2 regions of the Arthrobacter sp. FW306-2-2C-D06B genome follow, and region 1 is predicted to be linked to the other one. Evidence: predicted binding sites of a transcription regulator. Region 1 holds the regulator's gene; the other holds the start of a gene.
The links. Region 1 encodes LexA, which represses DNA repair genes until DNA is damaged. Its sites were predicted from a motif close to TCGAACANNTGTTCGA; they were not measured.
Positions count from the first base shown of each region.

Region 2: the regulator LexA is predicted to act here: its motif matches at 3,920-3,935, upstream of LFT47_RS16500 (LysM peptidoglycan-binding domain-containing protein).

Region 1 is NZ_CP084560.1:1,606,779-1,615,191, reverse strand. It holds gene priA (bifunctional 1-(5-phosphoribosyl)-5-((5-phosphoribosylamino)methylideneamino)imidazole-4-carboxamide isomerase/phosphoribosylanthranilate isomerase PriA) at 1-142, opposite strand, end outside; gene LFT47_RS07620 (hypothetical protein) at 205-363, opposite strand; gene hisH (imidazole glycerol phosphate synthase subunit HisH) at 365-1,120, opposite strand; gene hisB (imidazoleglycerol-phosphate dehydratase HisB) at 1,117-1,743, opposite strand; gene LFT47_RS07605 (histidinol-phosphate transaminase) at 1,786-2,904, opposite strand; gene LFT47_RS07600 (LysM peptidoglycan-binding domain-containing protein) at 2,996-3,355, opposite strand; gene lexA (transcriptional repressor LexA) at 3,722-4,471, shown strand; gene LFT47_RS07590 (ATP-dependent DNA helicase) at 4,516-6,579, opposite strand; gene hflX (GTPase HflX) at 6,572-8,134, opposite strand.
Region 2 is NZ_CP084560.1:3,531,086-3,539,498, reverse strand. It holds gene LFT47_RS16520 (DEAD/DEAH box helicase) at 1-820, shown strand, start outside; gene LFT47_RS16515 (LysM peptidoglycan-binding domain-containing protein) at 1,053-1,415, shown strand; tRNA gene LFT47_RS16510 (tRNA-Thr) at 1,534-1,605, shown strand; tRNA gene LFT47_RS16505 (tRNA-Met) at 1,667-1,743, shown strand; gene LFT47_RS16500 (LysM peptidoglycan-binding domain-containing protein) at 2,786-3,766, opposite strand; gene LFT47_RS16495 (NAD(P)-binding oxidoreductase) at 4,321-4,977, shown strand; gene LFT47_RS16490 (Na+/H+ antiporter) at 5,107-6,678, shown strand; gene LFT47_RS16485 (ROK family transcriptional regulator) at 6,725-7,924, opposite strand; gene LFT47_RS16480 (glycoside hydrolase family 13 protein) at 8,033-8,413, shown strand, end outside.

The DNA.
Region 1 (8,413 bases):
GCCAGTTCAGTGCGGCTTCGAGCGGGGTGCCGTAGCTGGTCTCGGAGCCGGCTTCTCCCTGAAGGAGGCGGACTGCCTGGCCGTCCACGATGTCGACGGCGGGCAGGAGTTCCAGGACGGGCAGTTCAGAGGGGGTGGTCATTGATGTCCTCGGTGTCGTGGGGACGGGCGTCAGTTGCCCGGCAAGTTATTTGGCAGGCACGATCATTTGGCAGGCAGAGTGAAGAGGTAGGCCGCCAGCAGTGCCAGGCCGGCGAGTACGTAGAACGAAATGGAGACCCAGGCGGGGCGTTTCTGCTGGTGGAAGGAGATTCCGCCGCCTACCAGCAGCCCTGCCGCGCCCATGAAGATAACGGACCACATCTTATGCAGCGCCTCCGGCCCCGGTCGCCTGCGGCTGGGTTTTTGCTTGCGGTCGCAAGCCATCGACCCAGTTACGCAGGAGCCGGGCTCCGGCGTCGCCCGACTTCTCTGGGTGGAATTGCGTAGCGCACAACGGACCGTTTTCCACGGCGGCGATGAAACGGGCACCGTGCTCTGACCAGGTCACCTTCGGCGGAGCCATGCGGGGTTGGACGACGTCGAATTCCCACTTCTGCACGCCGTACGAGTGCACGAAATAGAAGCGTTCGTGCTCGACGCCGGCGAACAGCTTTGAGCCTTCGGGCACGTCTACGGTGTTCCAGCCCATGTGCGGGACAACGGGCGCTGGCAGGAGTTCCACTTTGCCGGGCCACTCGCCCATGCCTTCCGCCTCGGTTCCGTGCTCCACTCCGGCCTCGAACAAGACCTGGAGCCCGACGCAGATGCCCAGGACGGGCCTGCCCCCGGCAACACGACGGCCGATCATCCGGAGGGCGTCAACTGCCTTGAGTTCGCGCATCACCGTTTCGAACGCGCCGACGCCCGGGACCAGGAGCCCGTCAGCATTCAGGACATCTTCGGGCTGGGCGCTCAACGTGACTGCCGCTCCGGCACGCTCAAGCGCCCGGACCGCAGAGCGGACATTGCCCGAGCCATAGTCAAGGACCGTTACGGTCGGTTTTCCTTCAGGCGAGACAATGCGGCTGGCGGCCTTCGGATCCACGACGGCGCCATCCTTGAGGATGTGCCTACTCACAAGGCGCCCTTGGTGGACGGAATGCCTTCGACGCGGGGGTCGGACTCAACGGCGGAGCGGAGCGCGCGGGCGAACGCCTTGAACTGGGCCTCCACGATGTGGTGCGGATCCCGGCCGGCCAGGACATTCATGTGAAGGCAGATGCCGGCGTGCAGGGTGATGGCCTCGAACACGTGGCGGGTCAGCGAACCAGTGAAGTGTCCACCGATCAGGTGGTATTCCTGGCCGGCGGGCTCACCGCCATGAACGAGGTAAGGGCGTCCGGAGACGTCGACGACGGCGTGGGCCAGCGCTTCATCCAAAGGCACCGTGGCCTCGCCGAAGCGCCGGATACCCGCTTTGTCACCCAAGGCGGTGCGGAGGACCTCACCGAAGGTGATAGCAACGTCCTCCACGGTGTGGTGGGCGTCTATGTGGGTGTCTCCGGTCGCCTTGACGGTCATGTCGATGAGCGAATGCTTGCAGAGCGCCGTCAGCATGTGGTCATAGAACGGCACCGAGGTACTGATATCCGAGACTCCCGTGCCGTCGAGGTTGATTTCAACCAGGACGGAGGATTCGCTCGTGGTGCGTTCCATTCGTGCTGTCCGGGCGGCCGCCGTGCTGGCGCCGTTTTCGCTCATTGATGATCCTTAGGAGGAAGGAGTGGTGGGACTTGTTCAAGTCTAGGCCGGTGCGGAGACCTGGCCGTCCAGCAAGGCTTCGAGCGCCTCGAGGAACGCGGTGGTCTCAGGCTCCGTACCGGCTGTGACGCGGAGGTGGCCCGGTATGCCGACGTCGCGGATCAGGACCCCGCGCTCCAAGAGGCCTTGCCACAGGGCATGGGGGTCTTCGATTCCGCCGAAGAACACATAGTTCGAATCCGAGGCGGCCGGCTTGAAGCCCATGCGGCTCAACTCGCTGACAATGCGATCGCGCTGGACCTTGATGTCCTCGACGTCGGCCATGAGGGCTTCACGGTGCCGGAGTGCGGCCAGCGCGGTTGCCTGGGTGATGGCGGAAAGGTGATACGGAAGGCGGACCAAGCGGATCGCGTCGGCGACCTCGGGGGCAGCCGCCATGTAGCCGATGCGTGCACCGGCGAGGGCGAAGGCCTTGCTCATGGTCCGGGAGACGATAAGGCGCGCCCGTCCAGGGAGGAGCGTCAACGCGCTCGGCGTGTTGTCGTGGGCGAACTCGTGGTATGCCTCGTCCACGATCACCACGGTCTGGCTCGCCTCGCCCGCCTCGTACACGGCTTCGACGACGTCCAGCCCGAGCCCCGTGCCGGTGGGGTTGTTCGGGGAGCAGAGGAACACGACATTCGGTTTGAGTTCGCGAACCTGCGCGGCGGCCGAGGCCGCATCGAGTCCATAGTCTTCAGCGCGGACTCCCGCGATGTATCCCGTGTCGGTTCCGCTGGCCAGCAATGGGTACATCGAGTACGTGGGCGGGAAACCGAGCGCGGTCCGGCCCGGACCACCGAAGACCTGGAGGATCTGCTGCAGCACTTCATTGGAGCCGTTGGCTGCCCAGATGTTCTCGGCCGCGAGGTCATGGCCGAGGTATTCAGCAAGGGCCTCGCGTAGTTCGGTGAATTCGCGGTCGGGATAGCGGTTCAGTCCGACGGCGGCTGCCGCTACCGCCTCGGTGATGGCTGCCTGGACATCGGCAGGCACGCCATGCGTGTTTTCGTTGACGTTGAGCAGAATCGGAACATCAAGCTGCGGTGCGCCATACGGGCTCAGGCCGCGGAGGTTGGTCCGGAGGGGAAGTCGGTCAAGTCGCTCAAGCTGGTCACTCACCATGACAGTTTAAGGTGCCGCGGCCGATGCCCTGAAACTGTGACGGCGCTGCGCCCTTTCAGGCGAGCTGCCAGCCCGGTCAGCGTTGCTGTTAAGTGGCCGGAATGAACAGTTGCTGGCCCGGCACGATGCGGCCGTCCTGAAGGTTGTTCAGCTGGATAATCTCGGCAACTACGTCACGTGGATCCCGGGACGGTGCGGCGATTCCCGCAATCCCCCACAACGACTGGCCCACTTGTACCGTGACGCTCGTACTCGAGGTGGGCTGCAGCTCGGCGGCGGAATCTGCAGCCTTGGCCGGCGAATTCAGGAATCCCGCCAGGCTGAGCAGCACTGCGACCAAGAGCATTGCCGGGACGCCGAAGAAGACCATGCGGCCCCGGCGGGTCAGGCGAAGCCGGCCCGGTGCCGTACTGCGGCCGGACCGGTGGGTGATGGTGATTGCGGACATGAGCTGAGCCCTTCTGAACATTGCCGCGTTCCGGAATCCCTGGTTGCGGCTGCCAATTCTTGCCTTCAGTCAGTGCTTGCAGGACGGCTATTAGTTGATCTGTTCGAACGATTCGAACGAACACCCGGATCCTGCATCACTTTTATAGAACACATATTCGAACCTTGCTATGACATTTTTAGCACCTATCAACGAACGATGTCGAGACTCGCTAGAACAAATGTTTGAAAAACGCCAGTGCCTGCCCTACGTTTGAGTGAAGGAAAGAGCACTGAACCAGTGCAACAGGAGGGTCTGACATTTCAGGCCGACAGTCCCGCAGGCGCCTCAGCGCCGAACGGGCGGAACGGAAGGGCGTTGGCGAACATGGCAGCGAAAGCCACTGGCAGCGGGCCGGCCTCAGCGCGGAGCCAGCAGCCGCAGAAGGCCCCCAAGAGCCTGACCGTCCGCCAGAAGAAAATCCTGGAGACCATCCAACGTTCGGTGAACGATCATGGTTATCCGCCGTCGATGCGTGAAATCGGGGACACCGTCGGCTTGGCGAGCCTGTCCAGCGTCACGCACCAGCTGTCACAGCTCGAGAAGCTCGGCTATCTTCGTCGCGATCCCAAGCGCCCGCGGGCAATGGAAGTACTCATGCCGTTGACCCTCGACGGCGGCTCTGTCATACCCGGTGTTGAATCGCCGGCGAAACTCCGCAGCGCGGGCGGCCTGGCCGTCACGGAACTCGCGAGTGCGAGTGACACGGCCATGGTCCCCCTCGTCGGACGCATTGCTGCCGGTGGACCCATCCTGGCTGACCAGACCGTTGAAGACGTATTGCCTCTGCCCCGCCAATTGGTAGGCCATGGCGAGCTCTTCATGCTGAGAGTCGCTGGTGATTCCATGATCGACGCCGCTATCTGCGATGGAGACTGGGTGGTGGTTCGGCGTCAGAACGACGCACTCAACGGCGACATCGTGGCCGCGCTCCTGGACGACGAAGCCACTGTCAAGACCTTCCGCCAGCGCGACGGCCACACGTGGCTGCTCCCCCAGAACACCCAGTACGAGCCCATCCTCGGGGACCATGCCACGATCATGGGCAAGGTTGTTTCGGTCCTGCGCTCCCTTTAGTTCGCGGTGGCTCCAGGACGGGTCCGCTTGAGCAAGCGCGCGCCTTAGGCCTTGGCCGACTCGGCGTAAAGCCGTTCGAGCGCACCGCGCACTACTGAACGGTCCGTGGTGGGCCAGAAGGGCGGCAACGCTGCCCGGAGGAAATTGCCGTAGCGCTCCGTCGAAAGCCGAGAATCCAGGACTGCCACGACGCCCTTGTCCCCTGTTGAGCGGATGAGACGGCCGGCGCCCTGTGCCAGCCGGATGGCGGCGTGCGTCGCCGAAACCGCCATGAAACCGTTGCCGCCGGCCTGCGCCACCGCGCGGGACCGTGCCGTCATCAGCGGATCGTCCGGACGAGGGAACGGTATCCGGTCAATCACGACCAGCCGGCATGAACCGCCCGGAACGTCAACACCCTGCCAAAGGGACATGGTGCCGAACAGGCACGTGTCTTCCTCCTCGGCAAACTGCCTCACCAGCGCGGCCATGGTCGATTCGCCTTGGCACAGGATGTCCACATCCAGGCGTGACCGCATCGCTTCCGCCGCGTCCTCCGCCGCACGTCGGGATGAAAAGAGGCACAAGGCCCCGCCGTGCGAGGCCTTGATGAGCTCTTCAAGCTCGTCAAGCGCTTCGGGCGAGGTGCCGCGCCCTGGCTTGGGCAGGTGCTTGGCGACGTACAGCATGCCTTGCTTCGGGTAGTCGAAGGGCGAGCCTACATCCACGCCGGTCCAGCTGGGGGCGCCTTGGCCAGTCAGGCCCAGTCCTCCGGCTGTGGCCTCGAATGCAGAGCCGATAGCCAAGGTGGCAGAGGTCAACACCACGGTATGGCCGGCGAAGAGACCTTCCCTCAGGCGTCCGGCAACGCTGAGCGGCGCGATGTTGACGAGCGCAGGCGAATCCTCGTCCGGCGCCGTGTAGCCCTGCTGCGGATCGAAGGTACTGTTCCTGGAGAGCCACACGACTTCCCGGTTTTCCCGGGCCGAGAGCAGCCGTTCGCACAGCTCGAGGATCAACATCAGCCGGGAGCGCGCGAGCTGGCGTCCGCCGTCGACCGAATTGGACGAATCCCCCTTCGAGTCGGAAAGCGCTGCACGGCAGGCTTCCCGGAGCTGGTCCACGCAATCAAGTTGTTCGTCATTGAGCCCGTTGGGCAGAAGGCCCGACGGCGCACCGATGATCGCGAGTTCCAAACGGTCGGCTGCGGCGTTCAGCGCGTCCACGGTGATGGCAGTGTGTTTGCGGGCGCTCGAGGCCGCGGCATGGATCATCGCCACGGACAGTTGCCCGGACACGGCACCGGTCACGCGGTCCTGGAGCTCGTGGGCCTCGTCCACCACGACGACGTCGTATTCGGGCAGCACGGCGAGGCCTTCGAAGGCGCTGACTGCGAGCATCGCGTGATTGGTGACCACGACGTCGGACTCCGCAGCACGGTGGCGCGCCAGCTCGCTGAAGCACTCCTCCGCCATGGGACACTTCTGCGCCCCGAGGCATTCCATCGACGTGACGGATACTTGGCGCCAGGCCCGGTCTGTCACGCCCGGCATGAGTTCGTCCCGGTCCCCCGTGGCGGTCTTCCCGGCCCACTCACGCAGCCTCAGGACTTCCTTGCCAAGCTGTGAGGCCGGGCCGCCCATGGCTGCGGCGAGATGCGGAACGCTCGTGTCCTCGCCGAGGGAGAACAACTGCCCCTCCGCCGGCTCCTCGCTGGGGAACCCGCCCTCCAGCTTGTGCCGGCAGACATAATTGGCCCGGCCCTTGACCAGCGCGATGCTGACCGGGCGCTCCAACTCCGGATTGATCGTCTCCAGGAGCCGGGGCAAATCCCGGCCCACGATCTGCGTCTGCAGGGCGAGGGTGGCCGTGGACACGAGCGCAGGCTTGTTGCTCTCCATCGCGTGCGCAATCAGCGGAATCAAGTACGCGAGGGACTTGCCCGTGCCCGTGCCCGCCTGGACCAGGAGGTGTTCACCGGTCTCGATCGCCCGCGCCACCTGCCTGGCCATCTGGTGTTGGCCCGTGCGGTTTTGGCCGCCCATACCGGCGACGGCTTTGTCCAGGAGTGCGAGGGCGGTCCGTTCCCCCACGGTTTCGCCGCGCTCCCCCGCCTCTGGATCAACCATTGTTGACGAACGACTCCAACTCGGCTGCCAGGTTCTCATGGACCATGGCCACCACGCGGGTACCTTCCTCCTCATGCTCAAGGCTGAGGATTTCGGCGTCGGTGTTGTGCAGCTTGTTGATGAGCTCGCCCCGGTTGTAGGGAATCAGAACCTCAAGGCGCACGCCAGGGCGCGGGATGGCTTCGCTGATGGCTCCGAGGAGTTCGGCAATGCCCTGTCCTGTGCGGGTGGACACGACGACGTGGCGTGGCTCTTTTTGCTTGAGCCGCTCCACGACGAACGGATCCGCGACGTCCGTCTTGTTCAGGACGATGATTTCCGGGATCTTCCGGGCATCCACTTCGCTGAATACCTTGCGGACAGCCGCGATCTGGCCTTCCGGATCGGGATGCGAAACGTCCACCACGTGGAGAATCAGATCGGCGTCAGCCACCTCTTCCAGCGTCGAGCGGAAAGCCTCCACGAGCTGGGTGGGCATCGAACGCACGAAGCCGACGGTGTCCGAGAGCGTGTAGCCGATCCCGTCAGGCGTCTGGGCCTTCCGGACCGTCGGATCCAGGGTGGCGAACAACGCGTTCTCCACGAGGACACCGGCATCCGTCAAGCGGTTGAGCAGGGACGACTTTCCGGCGTTCGTGTAGCCGGCGATGGCGACCGAAGGAACGGCGTTACGACGGCGGTTGGCCCGCTTGGTCTCGCGCGATGGCTTCATCGCGGCAATTTCACGCCGCAGCTTGGCCATGCGTGTGCGGATTCGACGGCGGTCCAGTTCGATCTTGGTTTCACCAGGACCACGGGAACCCATGCCGGCGCCTGCACCACCCACCTGGCCACCGGCTTGGCGCGACATGGAATCGCCCCAGCCACGCAGGCGCGGCAACAGGTATTCCAGCTGTGCAAGCTCAACCTGGGCCTTGCCCTCGCGGCTCTTGGCATGCTGCGCGAAGATGTCGAGGATCAACGTGGTGCGGTCCACCACCTTGACCTTGACGATGTCCTCAAGGCCGCGCCTTTGGGACGGTGCCAGTTCGGCGTCGACCACCACGGTGTCCGCGCCGGTGGACATGACAATTTCCTTGAGCTCCATGGCCTTGCCTGAGCCAAGGAACGTGCCTGGGTCCGGCTTCATGCGGCGCTGGACGATCCCGTCCAGGACTTCCGAGCCTGCCGTTTCGGCCAGGGCGGCAAGTTCCCTCAGGGAATTCTCGGCGTCGGCCAGGGTGCCTTCGGTCCAAAGGCCTGCCAGCACGACGCGCTCAAGGCGCAGCTGCCGGTATTCGACCTCTGTGACATCTTCAAGTTCCGTGGACAGGCCCGCAGTACGGCCCAGGGCCCGGCGCTCGGCCAGATCCTCTTGATCGCCGTCGTAGATGCTGTGTTCTTCGTCCAGTCGGGAAATCGCCTGGGCCTTGCCAAACACGCCCCGGGGTTCGTCGCGGTCCTGGACTATGGCAGGTGCGTCCTTGGAGAGAATCCGGTCGATGACAGCCTGGATTTCTTCAGGACTCATGTCCTGGGCGTCGGAATCGGGTCCGGTGTTCTTCTGCGTGGTCATGGTCTCCTTTAGGGGGGTTCGGCATTTCCAGAATAGTGCCGATTCGTCTCTTGTGGCGCGGAATTCGCGCAGGGCTGATGCCTGGCAAGGCTCGGCCGATGGTCTGGGATCTCCATCCGGAACGGTCTGCGCGGATTGCGTGCACAGCTCGCAGGAGGGGAAGGGGACGATCTGCTGAGTGTCCAGTCGTCAAAATGCAACTTCTGGAACGGACATGCCAAGGCGGAATGGCGCTGCAAATGAAGCAGGCCTGCGTCGCGGGCACTGCCGGCTACTTAC
Region 2 (8,413 bases), 1.9 Mb from region 1:
TTTGGGCAAGTTCGCGGACAAGATCACCGAGACCCTCGAGTCCGAGGACGTTGCCGCTTTCCGTGACTTGATCTCCTCCTACGAAGAGGAGCACAACGTTCCGGCTTCGGAGATCGCCGCTGCACTGGCCGTCATGGCGCAGGGCGGCCAGCCGCTCCTGGTCAAGGAACTGCCGGCTGCACCGGAATTCCAGAAGCGCGAGCGCTCCAAGGACGGCTTTGGTTCCCGTGGCCCCACCCGCACCCTGACCGAGGGCAACGCCACCTACCGGATCGCCGTCGGACGCCGCCAGCGCGTCATGCCGGGTTCGATCGTTGGCGCCATTGCCAACGAAGGCGGCATCTCCTCGGCACAGATCGGCGGGATCGACATCCGCTCGGACCACTCCCTGGTGGAGCTTCCGGCGGACTTGAGCCCCGAGCAATTGCGCGCCCTGTCCCGCACCCGGATCGGCGGCGAGCTGATTCACCTCGAGCTGGACAACGGTCGCAAGCCTGCCTCTGACCGCGGCGGCGAGCGTGGCGGCTACTCCGGTGGCAGCCGCGGCGGCGACCGTGGCGGTTACTCCGGTGGAGACCGTGGCGGAAACTTCAAGGGCAACGGCGGCTTCAAAAAGGAGTTCCGTAAGACCGAAGGCGACCGCGGTGGTTACTCCGGTGGCGAGCGTTCCTCCGCTGACCGCGGCGGCCGTTCCTACAGCGAGCGCAGCGGCGCCGGCGCAAGCGCCGGAACGGGCAGCTACGCCGACCGAGGCGCACGCAAGCCGCGCACTGGCGGCGACGCAGGCAACCGCGATTTCAACCGCAAGGGTAAGTGGTAAACAGGACTAGTTCCTGGGTTTCTGGTCAGAGGCCGGCTTTCGAGCCGGCCTCTGGCTGTTTAACGGCGCCGCCTTTAACGCCGGCCCAGGTCCCGCGCACGGCTGACTGTACCGTTTTCCCCATGTTTGACGGCCCAGAGACCCAAGAATGACGGACTCGCCGTGTCGGAAACGCTTTCCCAAACCAAACATGGGGAAGACGCGCGGCCCGCGGGTGTGGAAAGGTTGGTTCATGGGTTTCCTCGATGGATTGAAGAAGAACCTCGGCCTCGACAAGGCCGAACACAAGCCGACTGGACGGGCCTCGGAGGCCCCGCAGGAGGCCGCTGAAGCCTCAACGGGGGAGACAGTCCAAAGTGCCGGGCCCGAGCCGTCAGCGGAAGCTCCCGTGGGTGCGGGCGCCGCGATGCCCGACGCCGGTGCTCCCGCCGCCAGCGTAGGGCAGGTCACCGAAGTCGTGGTGGAAGCAGACGATACCCTGAGCGGCATCGCCGTGCAGTTCGGCGTCGACTTGGATGCCCTGATCGCAGCGAACGCGGATACCGTGCCCAACCCGGACCACATCTACCCGGGCCAGGTGCTCCGCTTGCCCTAATTCAGACGCATTCCGACTCAAGAATCCGGTGCGGATGCAAATTGTGTCGGCGCCGTTTTTCCCTGTCACGCAGCCGATTTGTGGCCTGAGAAATCGTCCGGTAGAGTATTTACTCGTTGCCCCCCTAGCTCAGTGGTAGAGCGCGTTCTTGGTAAGAACGAGGTCACCGGATCGATTCCGGTGGGGGGCTCTGAATGAGGGCCTGTGTCAAGGCGGTTTTGACCGGCTTGGCGCAGGTTTTTCTCATTCGTGGCGGTGTAGCTCAGTTGGTTAGAGCGCACGACTCATAATCGTGAGGTCGGGAGATCGAGCCTCCCCACCGCTACCAAGAAAGTCCCCGCTAAGGCGGGGGCTTTTTCGTTTCCGGGGTGTCGCACCGAGCCGGATACGGATCGAAGAAATGGCCCTTCCGGCGGCCGGCCAAGTCTGCCCCTGGTCCTGATCGAAGCCCGCAAGTCTGCTGGGCACTTGCCGTAAAGATTTCGTAAAGATCCTGTCGAAAAGCTGAGAGCGCACCCGACCAGCCGATAGTTTTTAGAGGCGCCGCCACTTGAGTGTCCCCCAATCCTCAGGTGGCGGCGCTTCTCGGAGATCTTGGCCGCCGACTTACGTGCCTGAGGACAAACAGATTCTCCCATCATCGCTTGGCGCCCGAGCGGACAGTCTTAAGTGAATCTTGATCTTTTCTTAGTGTTTCCTTGAGGTTCACCGTGTAGGGGGTCATTTCGTCTGTGGGCTATCTCCAGCTACGATCAGGAGGTTGTCCGGACCGAAAGGCATCCCTGCTCGTGGATTTTGGCCGCTATCTCATTGACCTTGTGGTTTTCGTTGGCATCACAGTTGTGCTGATGTGTTCTCTTAACCTGCTCGTGCTGTGGCAAAAGAAGCGGAAGTACACGAAGTTGTTACACCCTGAGGGACAGTCGCTACCGGGCCGCGATACCGGAGCCCGTCCGGAAAGGCCAGGCCCTGGACGCATTCGCGATCAACGGGCGACTCTCACCGGCGTCCAAAGGCCATGACAATGGCTACGATCGCCGCGACGACCAGCACCGTCGCAACCCAGATCCACTGTTGTCCGTCCAAGTTCGCCCCGCTCACAGGTATTGGTCCAGTCTCCCAAACTGGAGGGCATAGGGCGAGGTCTGATCGGTAGTTCGAGCCTCCCACCGTTGCAGAAGCAGGCCAGGAGCCTCAAGCTCCTGGCCTGCTTCTTTTTAAGACGCTGGAAGCCCGGGGGCCTCCCGTCCTGACGTTCTTTGAAAGCGATGCCGTGCAACGCTCCGGCGACACGCCCTTGAAGAGGCCTTCGGGGATTCAAAAGAGGGTCGGGATTGGAACGCGCAAACCTCGCCGCCGCGCGACCGCCCTTAGTTCAGTGCGATGACGAGCATCTGGTTGGTGCCCGGGATGCACGTTTGCAGTACCGCCCGAGGAAATCCACCGAAGACCGCTGCGACGTTGTTGGTGGTCCCGCCTTGTGGCACCTGGCCGCGGGCCGTCACTGTGTACGTGCCGTAGCCTGGGATGCTCACCGTCTCGCCGATGCCGATACCCGAGAATTGTGCCCATCCGCCGCAGAAATCATGTTCGGTAATGAACAGCGAGTAGGCGTCCGTGGGGGTGAAATGGATCGGGCCAATGCAACTGTCCACGGCCGCCTGGCCACCTGAGCCCGCAACATAGATGGTCCGCACCGCTGGAGCTGGAGCCGGAGCGGGAGCAGGCGCAGGCGCCGGAACGGGGGCAGGGGCAGGTGCAGGTGCAGGTGCGGCGGCCGCGGCAACCGGCGGTCCTGTCAGCTTTAGCACTTCGCCGGGCACGATGACGGAGTAGGCGCTGAGCCCATTGGCCGCCAGCATTCCGTCGACGTCGACGCCGAACCTGGCGGCTATGGAGCCAACAGTGTCGCCGCTGATCACCGTATAGGCGTTCGTGTCAGGCGCTGGAGCAGGAGGCGGCGCAGCAACCGGAGCCGGAGCGGGTGGAGCTGCGGCCGGCGCCGCTGCGGGCGCTGACGGCGCGACGGCGGCCGGTGCCTGCGTCTGTACCGGCGCCTGCGTGGCGGCCGGCGTGGGACTGCCAGCCGGCGTCGGACTGGCAGCGGCCGGCGAAGGCGCGACAATCCCGGCGCCCGAACCGACATGCGGGGCGACTGCGGCGCTCGTCCCTGCCGGCGCAAGTACCTGTGCGTAGTTCTGCATCGTCACGGCTGCAATCGCCACCGCTGCCACGATTGCCCAGGTGGCTATTGATGCCTTGTACCTGGTGAGTGTTCTCACCCCCTTGGATATCAGGGCGAGGACGTTGCCTCCGCTGATCCCGCTGTGTCCGTACTCCTGCTGATACATGTCGGATCCCCGTAATTCATGGTTTCTGGGGCCGGTCGGTTGGCTGGCCCGGGAAGTGATACGCAGGCGCAGGGGATGGCGCTTTGTTGAGACCCTTTTGCTTAAATGCGCAGCACTGAGGAATCCCTCGATCCATCTGCTGTGATAAATCCATCAAAGGGATGTATGAACCCGTTTTGATAAATCCATCAGTGAGATTTATGAAAGAGATATTTCCTTTTTCCTGCTGCAGGTAATTTGAGTGTAGGAATGGAGAATTCGCCCTACACGAGTGGGTGCCACTCGCTTTTATTCCGAACTGCCGGTCAAACACTCGCAAGGCTTCTTCGGCAGGTGGCGGGTGCTTGCAGGAGTCCGGACTGCCAGCCCCGGGGCGGGGTGGTGTGATTATTACTAAACTAAGTCTGCTTAGTAATTAGAAGTCATATTTATCCGGAGAATTGACGAATTCGGCAATGCGCACCGCAAACGCGGAGACACTATTTTCCGGGAATTTATCCACCGTGTTGGGAAGGGCTTGACCATGCACTTGACCGCTGGGACAGAATGGGTCCATGAGTCGAATCGCAATCATCGGCGGCCACGGCAAGGTGGCCTTGCAACTGTCCCGCATCCTGAGCAACGAAGGTCACGCGGTCACTTCCTTCATCCGCAATCCGGAACACGCCCCCGACGTCGAAGTGACGGGTGCCGCCCCGGTAGTACTCGACGTCGAGAATTCGACGACGGCGGAGATCGCCTCTGCACTTGACGGCCACGACGCGGTGGTGTGGTCCGCCGGGGCAGGCGGAGGCAATCCGCAACGTACGTATGCAGTGGACAGGGACGCCGCCATCCGCTCGATGGATGCCGCGGCGCAAACGGGCGTGGCCCGCTATGTGATGGTGTCCTACTTTGGCGCAGGACCCGGCCATGGCGTTCCCGAGGACAACAGCTTCTTCGCCTACGCGGATGCCAAGGCCGCGGCGGACGAGTACCTGCGTGCGACTGACCTCGACTGGACGATCCTTGGCCCGGGCGCACTGACCAGCAATCCTGGGTCTGCGCTCATTGAGGTAAGCCCCGCGGACCCGGGCACCGGGACCGAAACTTCGCGGGCCAATGTTGCCCTAGTGGCTGCCGCCGTCCTCGAACTGCCCGAGACTGTCCACCGCACCATCGAGTTCAGGGACGGCTCGGTGCCTGTGGTGGAGGCCCTCACCGCGTCCTAGCCACACGCTGCCGGTCCGGTAGCCGGGCCGGGACCGCACGTCGGCGGGATATGTTTGTAGGGCTAGTCCCGAGGCAATGCCCGGGACGCTGCCGCTACTGGATATCGGGAGTATGGGGAAATCGGGAACATGGACCAGTTGGCACTCATTGTTGGATTGCTCCTCGCAACGGTTGTGGCCGTGGGCTTGGGGGACCGCTTGCGGCTCCCGTACCCGGTGCTGATGCTGTTGCTGGCTGCGGCGATGACCTTCATCCCGGGCTTCCCGGACTTTGAGCTTGCGCCTGAACTGATCCTCCCGATCTTCCTCCCTCCGCTGCTCTTCGCGACCGCCCAGAAAAGTTCCTGGGCGGTCTTCCGGGTCCGTTGGCGGACGCTTCTGCTCATGGCGGTGGCACTCGTGGTCGTTTCGACGGCGGTCGTTGCCGGAGCCGCGTGGCTCATGATTCCAGGGATCGGCATTCCTGCGGCGATCGCACTGGGCGCCATGGTGGCTCCGCCGGACCCCGTCGCGGTTGAATCCGTTGCCGGTCGCGTCCACATGCCGCGCAGGCTCATCACCGTGCTGCAGAGCGAAGGCCTGTTCAACGACGCGGCCGCGATCGTGATCTTCCAGGCCGCGGTGGCAGCGACGGTTTCAGGCACCAAGGTGGGGGCCGGCGTCGTGCTCCAATTCATCATCGGTGCCGCCCTTGCCGTGATTGTCGGCATTGCGATGGGCTGGTTGACGAGGCTCATCACCAAGCTGGTCACCTCCATGGTGGCCCGAAGTGCCGTGACCCTGGTGACTCCCTTCGCTGCATACATCCTGGCTGAAGAGCTGCACGCTTCGGGGGTGATCGCCGTCGTCGTCACGGCCCTCGAGACACAGCGGCACGCGCGGTCGCAGGACGCGGCCGAGCGCGTGACCCGCACCGCCTTCTGGGATGTGGTGGAACTCCTTGCTACGGGCCTGGCGTTCGGACTTGTGGGATTGGAGATCCGGCATGTAATCCGGGACGAAGGCACGGCCATTTACGGCATGATCGGTCCGGCCGTGGCGGTCTGCGCTCTCGTGTTCGTTGTCCGGTTCGCCTGGCTCGGGCTCTTGGCAATCTCGGCCCGCAAGCGGAAGAACCTGCTGCAGCCAACGTCCCCCAAGGAGGTCCTCATCCTGACTTGGTGCGGCATGCGGGGACTCGCAACGCTGGCACTCGCCTTGGCCCTTCCGCTGACTATTGCCGACGGCAGCGACTTCCCTGCCCGGCACGAGATCCTGGTCATCGCCTGTGCGGTACTGTTGGCCACCCTGGTGCTGCCGGGACTGACCCTTCCGTGGCTCATGCGCGTGCTCAAGGCATCCGAAGACGGTTCGCACGAAAAAGATGCCGCTAGGCTCTTGGCCAAGCGCGCCCAGACTGCCGCCATCTCCGCGCTCAAGGAACACGATCTGATGAAGGAGCTGCCGGCGGACAAGGTAGCCCTCGTCAAGGAAAAGATGACCCGCCTGCATGCCGAGCTGCTCGACGGGACATTGAAGAATGAGTCGGACGCTGAAAAGCGCCAACGCGGCAGGGAACTGGCGATCGCGGTCCAGACCATAGCCCTCGACGCCGCGCGCCAGGAAGTGGTCGCGGCGCGGAGCGAACCGGGGATGGATCCCGAGGTGGCGGACCGGGTGCTGCGCCAGCTCGACCTCCGCACCATGGCGATGCCGGACTAGCGGCCGCGCCGACCGCGCCGACGGGAAACGGCCGGCTCCGAAGGCCCTAGGCCCGCCGCAACACCAGATCCAAAGAGTTCTTCTCCACGTGGTCCAGTGCGTGGCGCACCGCACCGATGCCCACAATCGCATCGCCCAAGGGGGAGGCTGCCAGCCGCGGGGGAGTGGCGGTGTAACTGGCCAGCTTCCGTGTGGCAGGTTCGAGGAGGACCGACGCCGAATCCGCCACCGCGCCGCCGATCACCACGAGCTCCGGGTTGAGCAAAATGGCTACCGTGGAGACCACCCGGGCAAGCCGGTCCGCAAGCCGGTCCAGGATGCCCAGCGCAACCTTGTCACCCTGGGCAGCGGCGGCGAAGACGTGCTGTGCCGTGACCTCGTGGCCCGGCTCGGCCGCGGTGCGCAGCGTCGTTTCCGCGTTTCCCGCCAAGGCTTCCGCCGCCCACAATCTGGCGAGCGCGGCGAGGCCGTCCGCCGATCCGACTCCGTCCACCATGTCCAGGTAGGCCATCTCGCCAGCGCCGCCGCGGCTGCCATGAAGCAAACGGCCGGATTCCACCAGGCCCGCACCGAAACGCTCCCCGGCAAGGAGCACTGCCAGGTCCTGCACGCCGCTGCCGGCGCCGCGCCAACATTCGCCCAATGCCGCCAAGTTGGCATCGTTCTCCAGCATTACCGCCCATCCGTGCAGATCGTGCAGGGCCTTCTTCAGCCCGACGTCGAACAGGCTCCAGAACGGCTGGCTGACGAGGATGTTCCCGTCGCGGCCAACCGGGGCTGCGAGCCCCACCGTCACCGCAAGGACCTTGTCCGGTGCCACTGCGGCAGCCTCGAGGGCGAGCAGCGCGGTTTGGCTGATGACACGGATCCGTTCCCCGGCTTCGATCTCCCTGGCGCGGAATGGCTTGCTGGCCCGTCCCGTGGTCTTGCCGCGTAGATCGGCCGCCACAACGGTGGTCTTGAGGACGCCGACGTCGATTCCCAGGACGCAGCCTGCACTTTCGTCGAGCTCGAAGCGCCGTGCGGGCCGGCCTTTCTGGTAGGCATCGGAATCTTTTTCCAGCTCGCGGATCCAGCCCCGGGCCATGAGGTCTTCGCACACGGAAATGGTGGTGGCGCGCGTGAGTCCGGTGGCGTCCATCAGTTCAGAAACCGTCACGGCGTTGGAGGAACGGATGGCTCCGAGCACGGTGGCCGCGTTGAACCGCCGGAGCATCTGCGGCGTGGCAGTCGCGATTTCAGGCATGGCTGTTGACCTCCTGTAGGTATGCGTCACATAATACTTGAGGTACTAAATTTAGATTCTAAATAAAAGTCCCATCCATCGAAGCGTCGACACAGAACAGGATTCCCTTTGTCCTCCACCGTCACCATGGCAACCCACTTCGACTCCGAGCGCGCCGAGCGCATGGCCGATCCGAACTGGTGGCGCCAAGCGGCTGTCTACCAGATCTACCCTCGCAGCTTTTCCGATGCGAACGGCGACGGCCTGGGCGACATAAAGGGCATTACCGCCAAGGTTCCGTACCTGAAGTCCCTCGGCATTGACGCCGTCTGGTTGAGCCCGTTCTACCCCTCGGCCCTTGCTGACGGTGGCTACGACGTCGACGACTACCGCAACGTGGACCCCAAGCTGGGCACCCTGGCCGACTTCGATGAGATGGCGGCCGCCCTGCACGCCGCAGGCATCAAGTTGATCGCGGATATCGTCCCGAACCACTCCTCGGACCGGCAT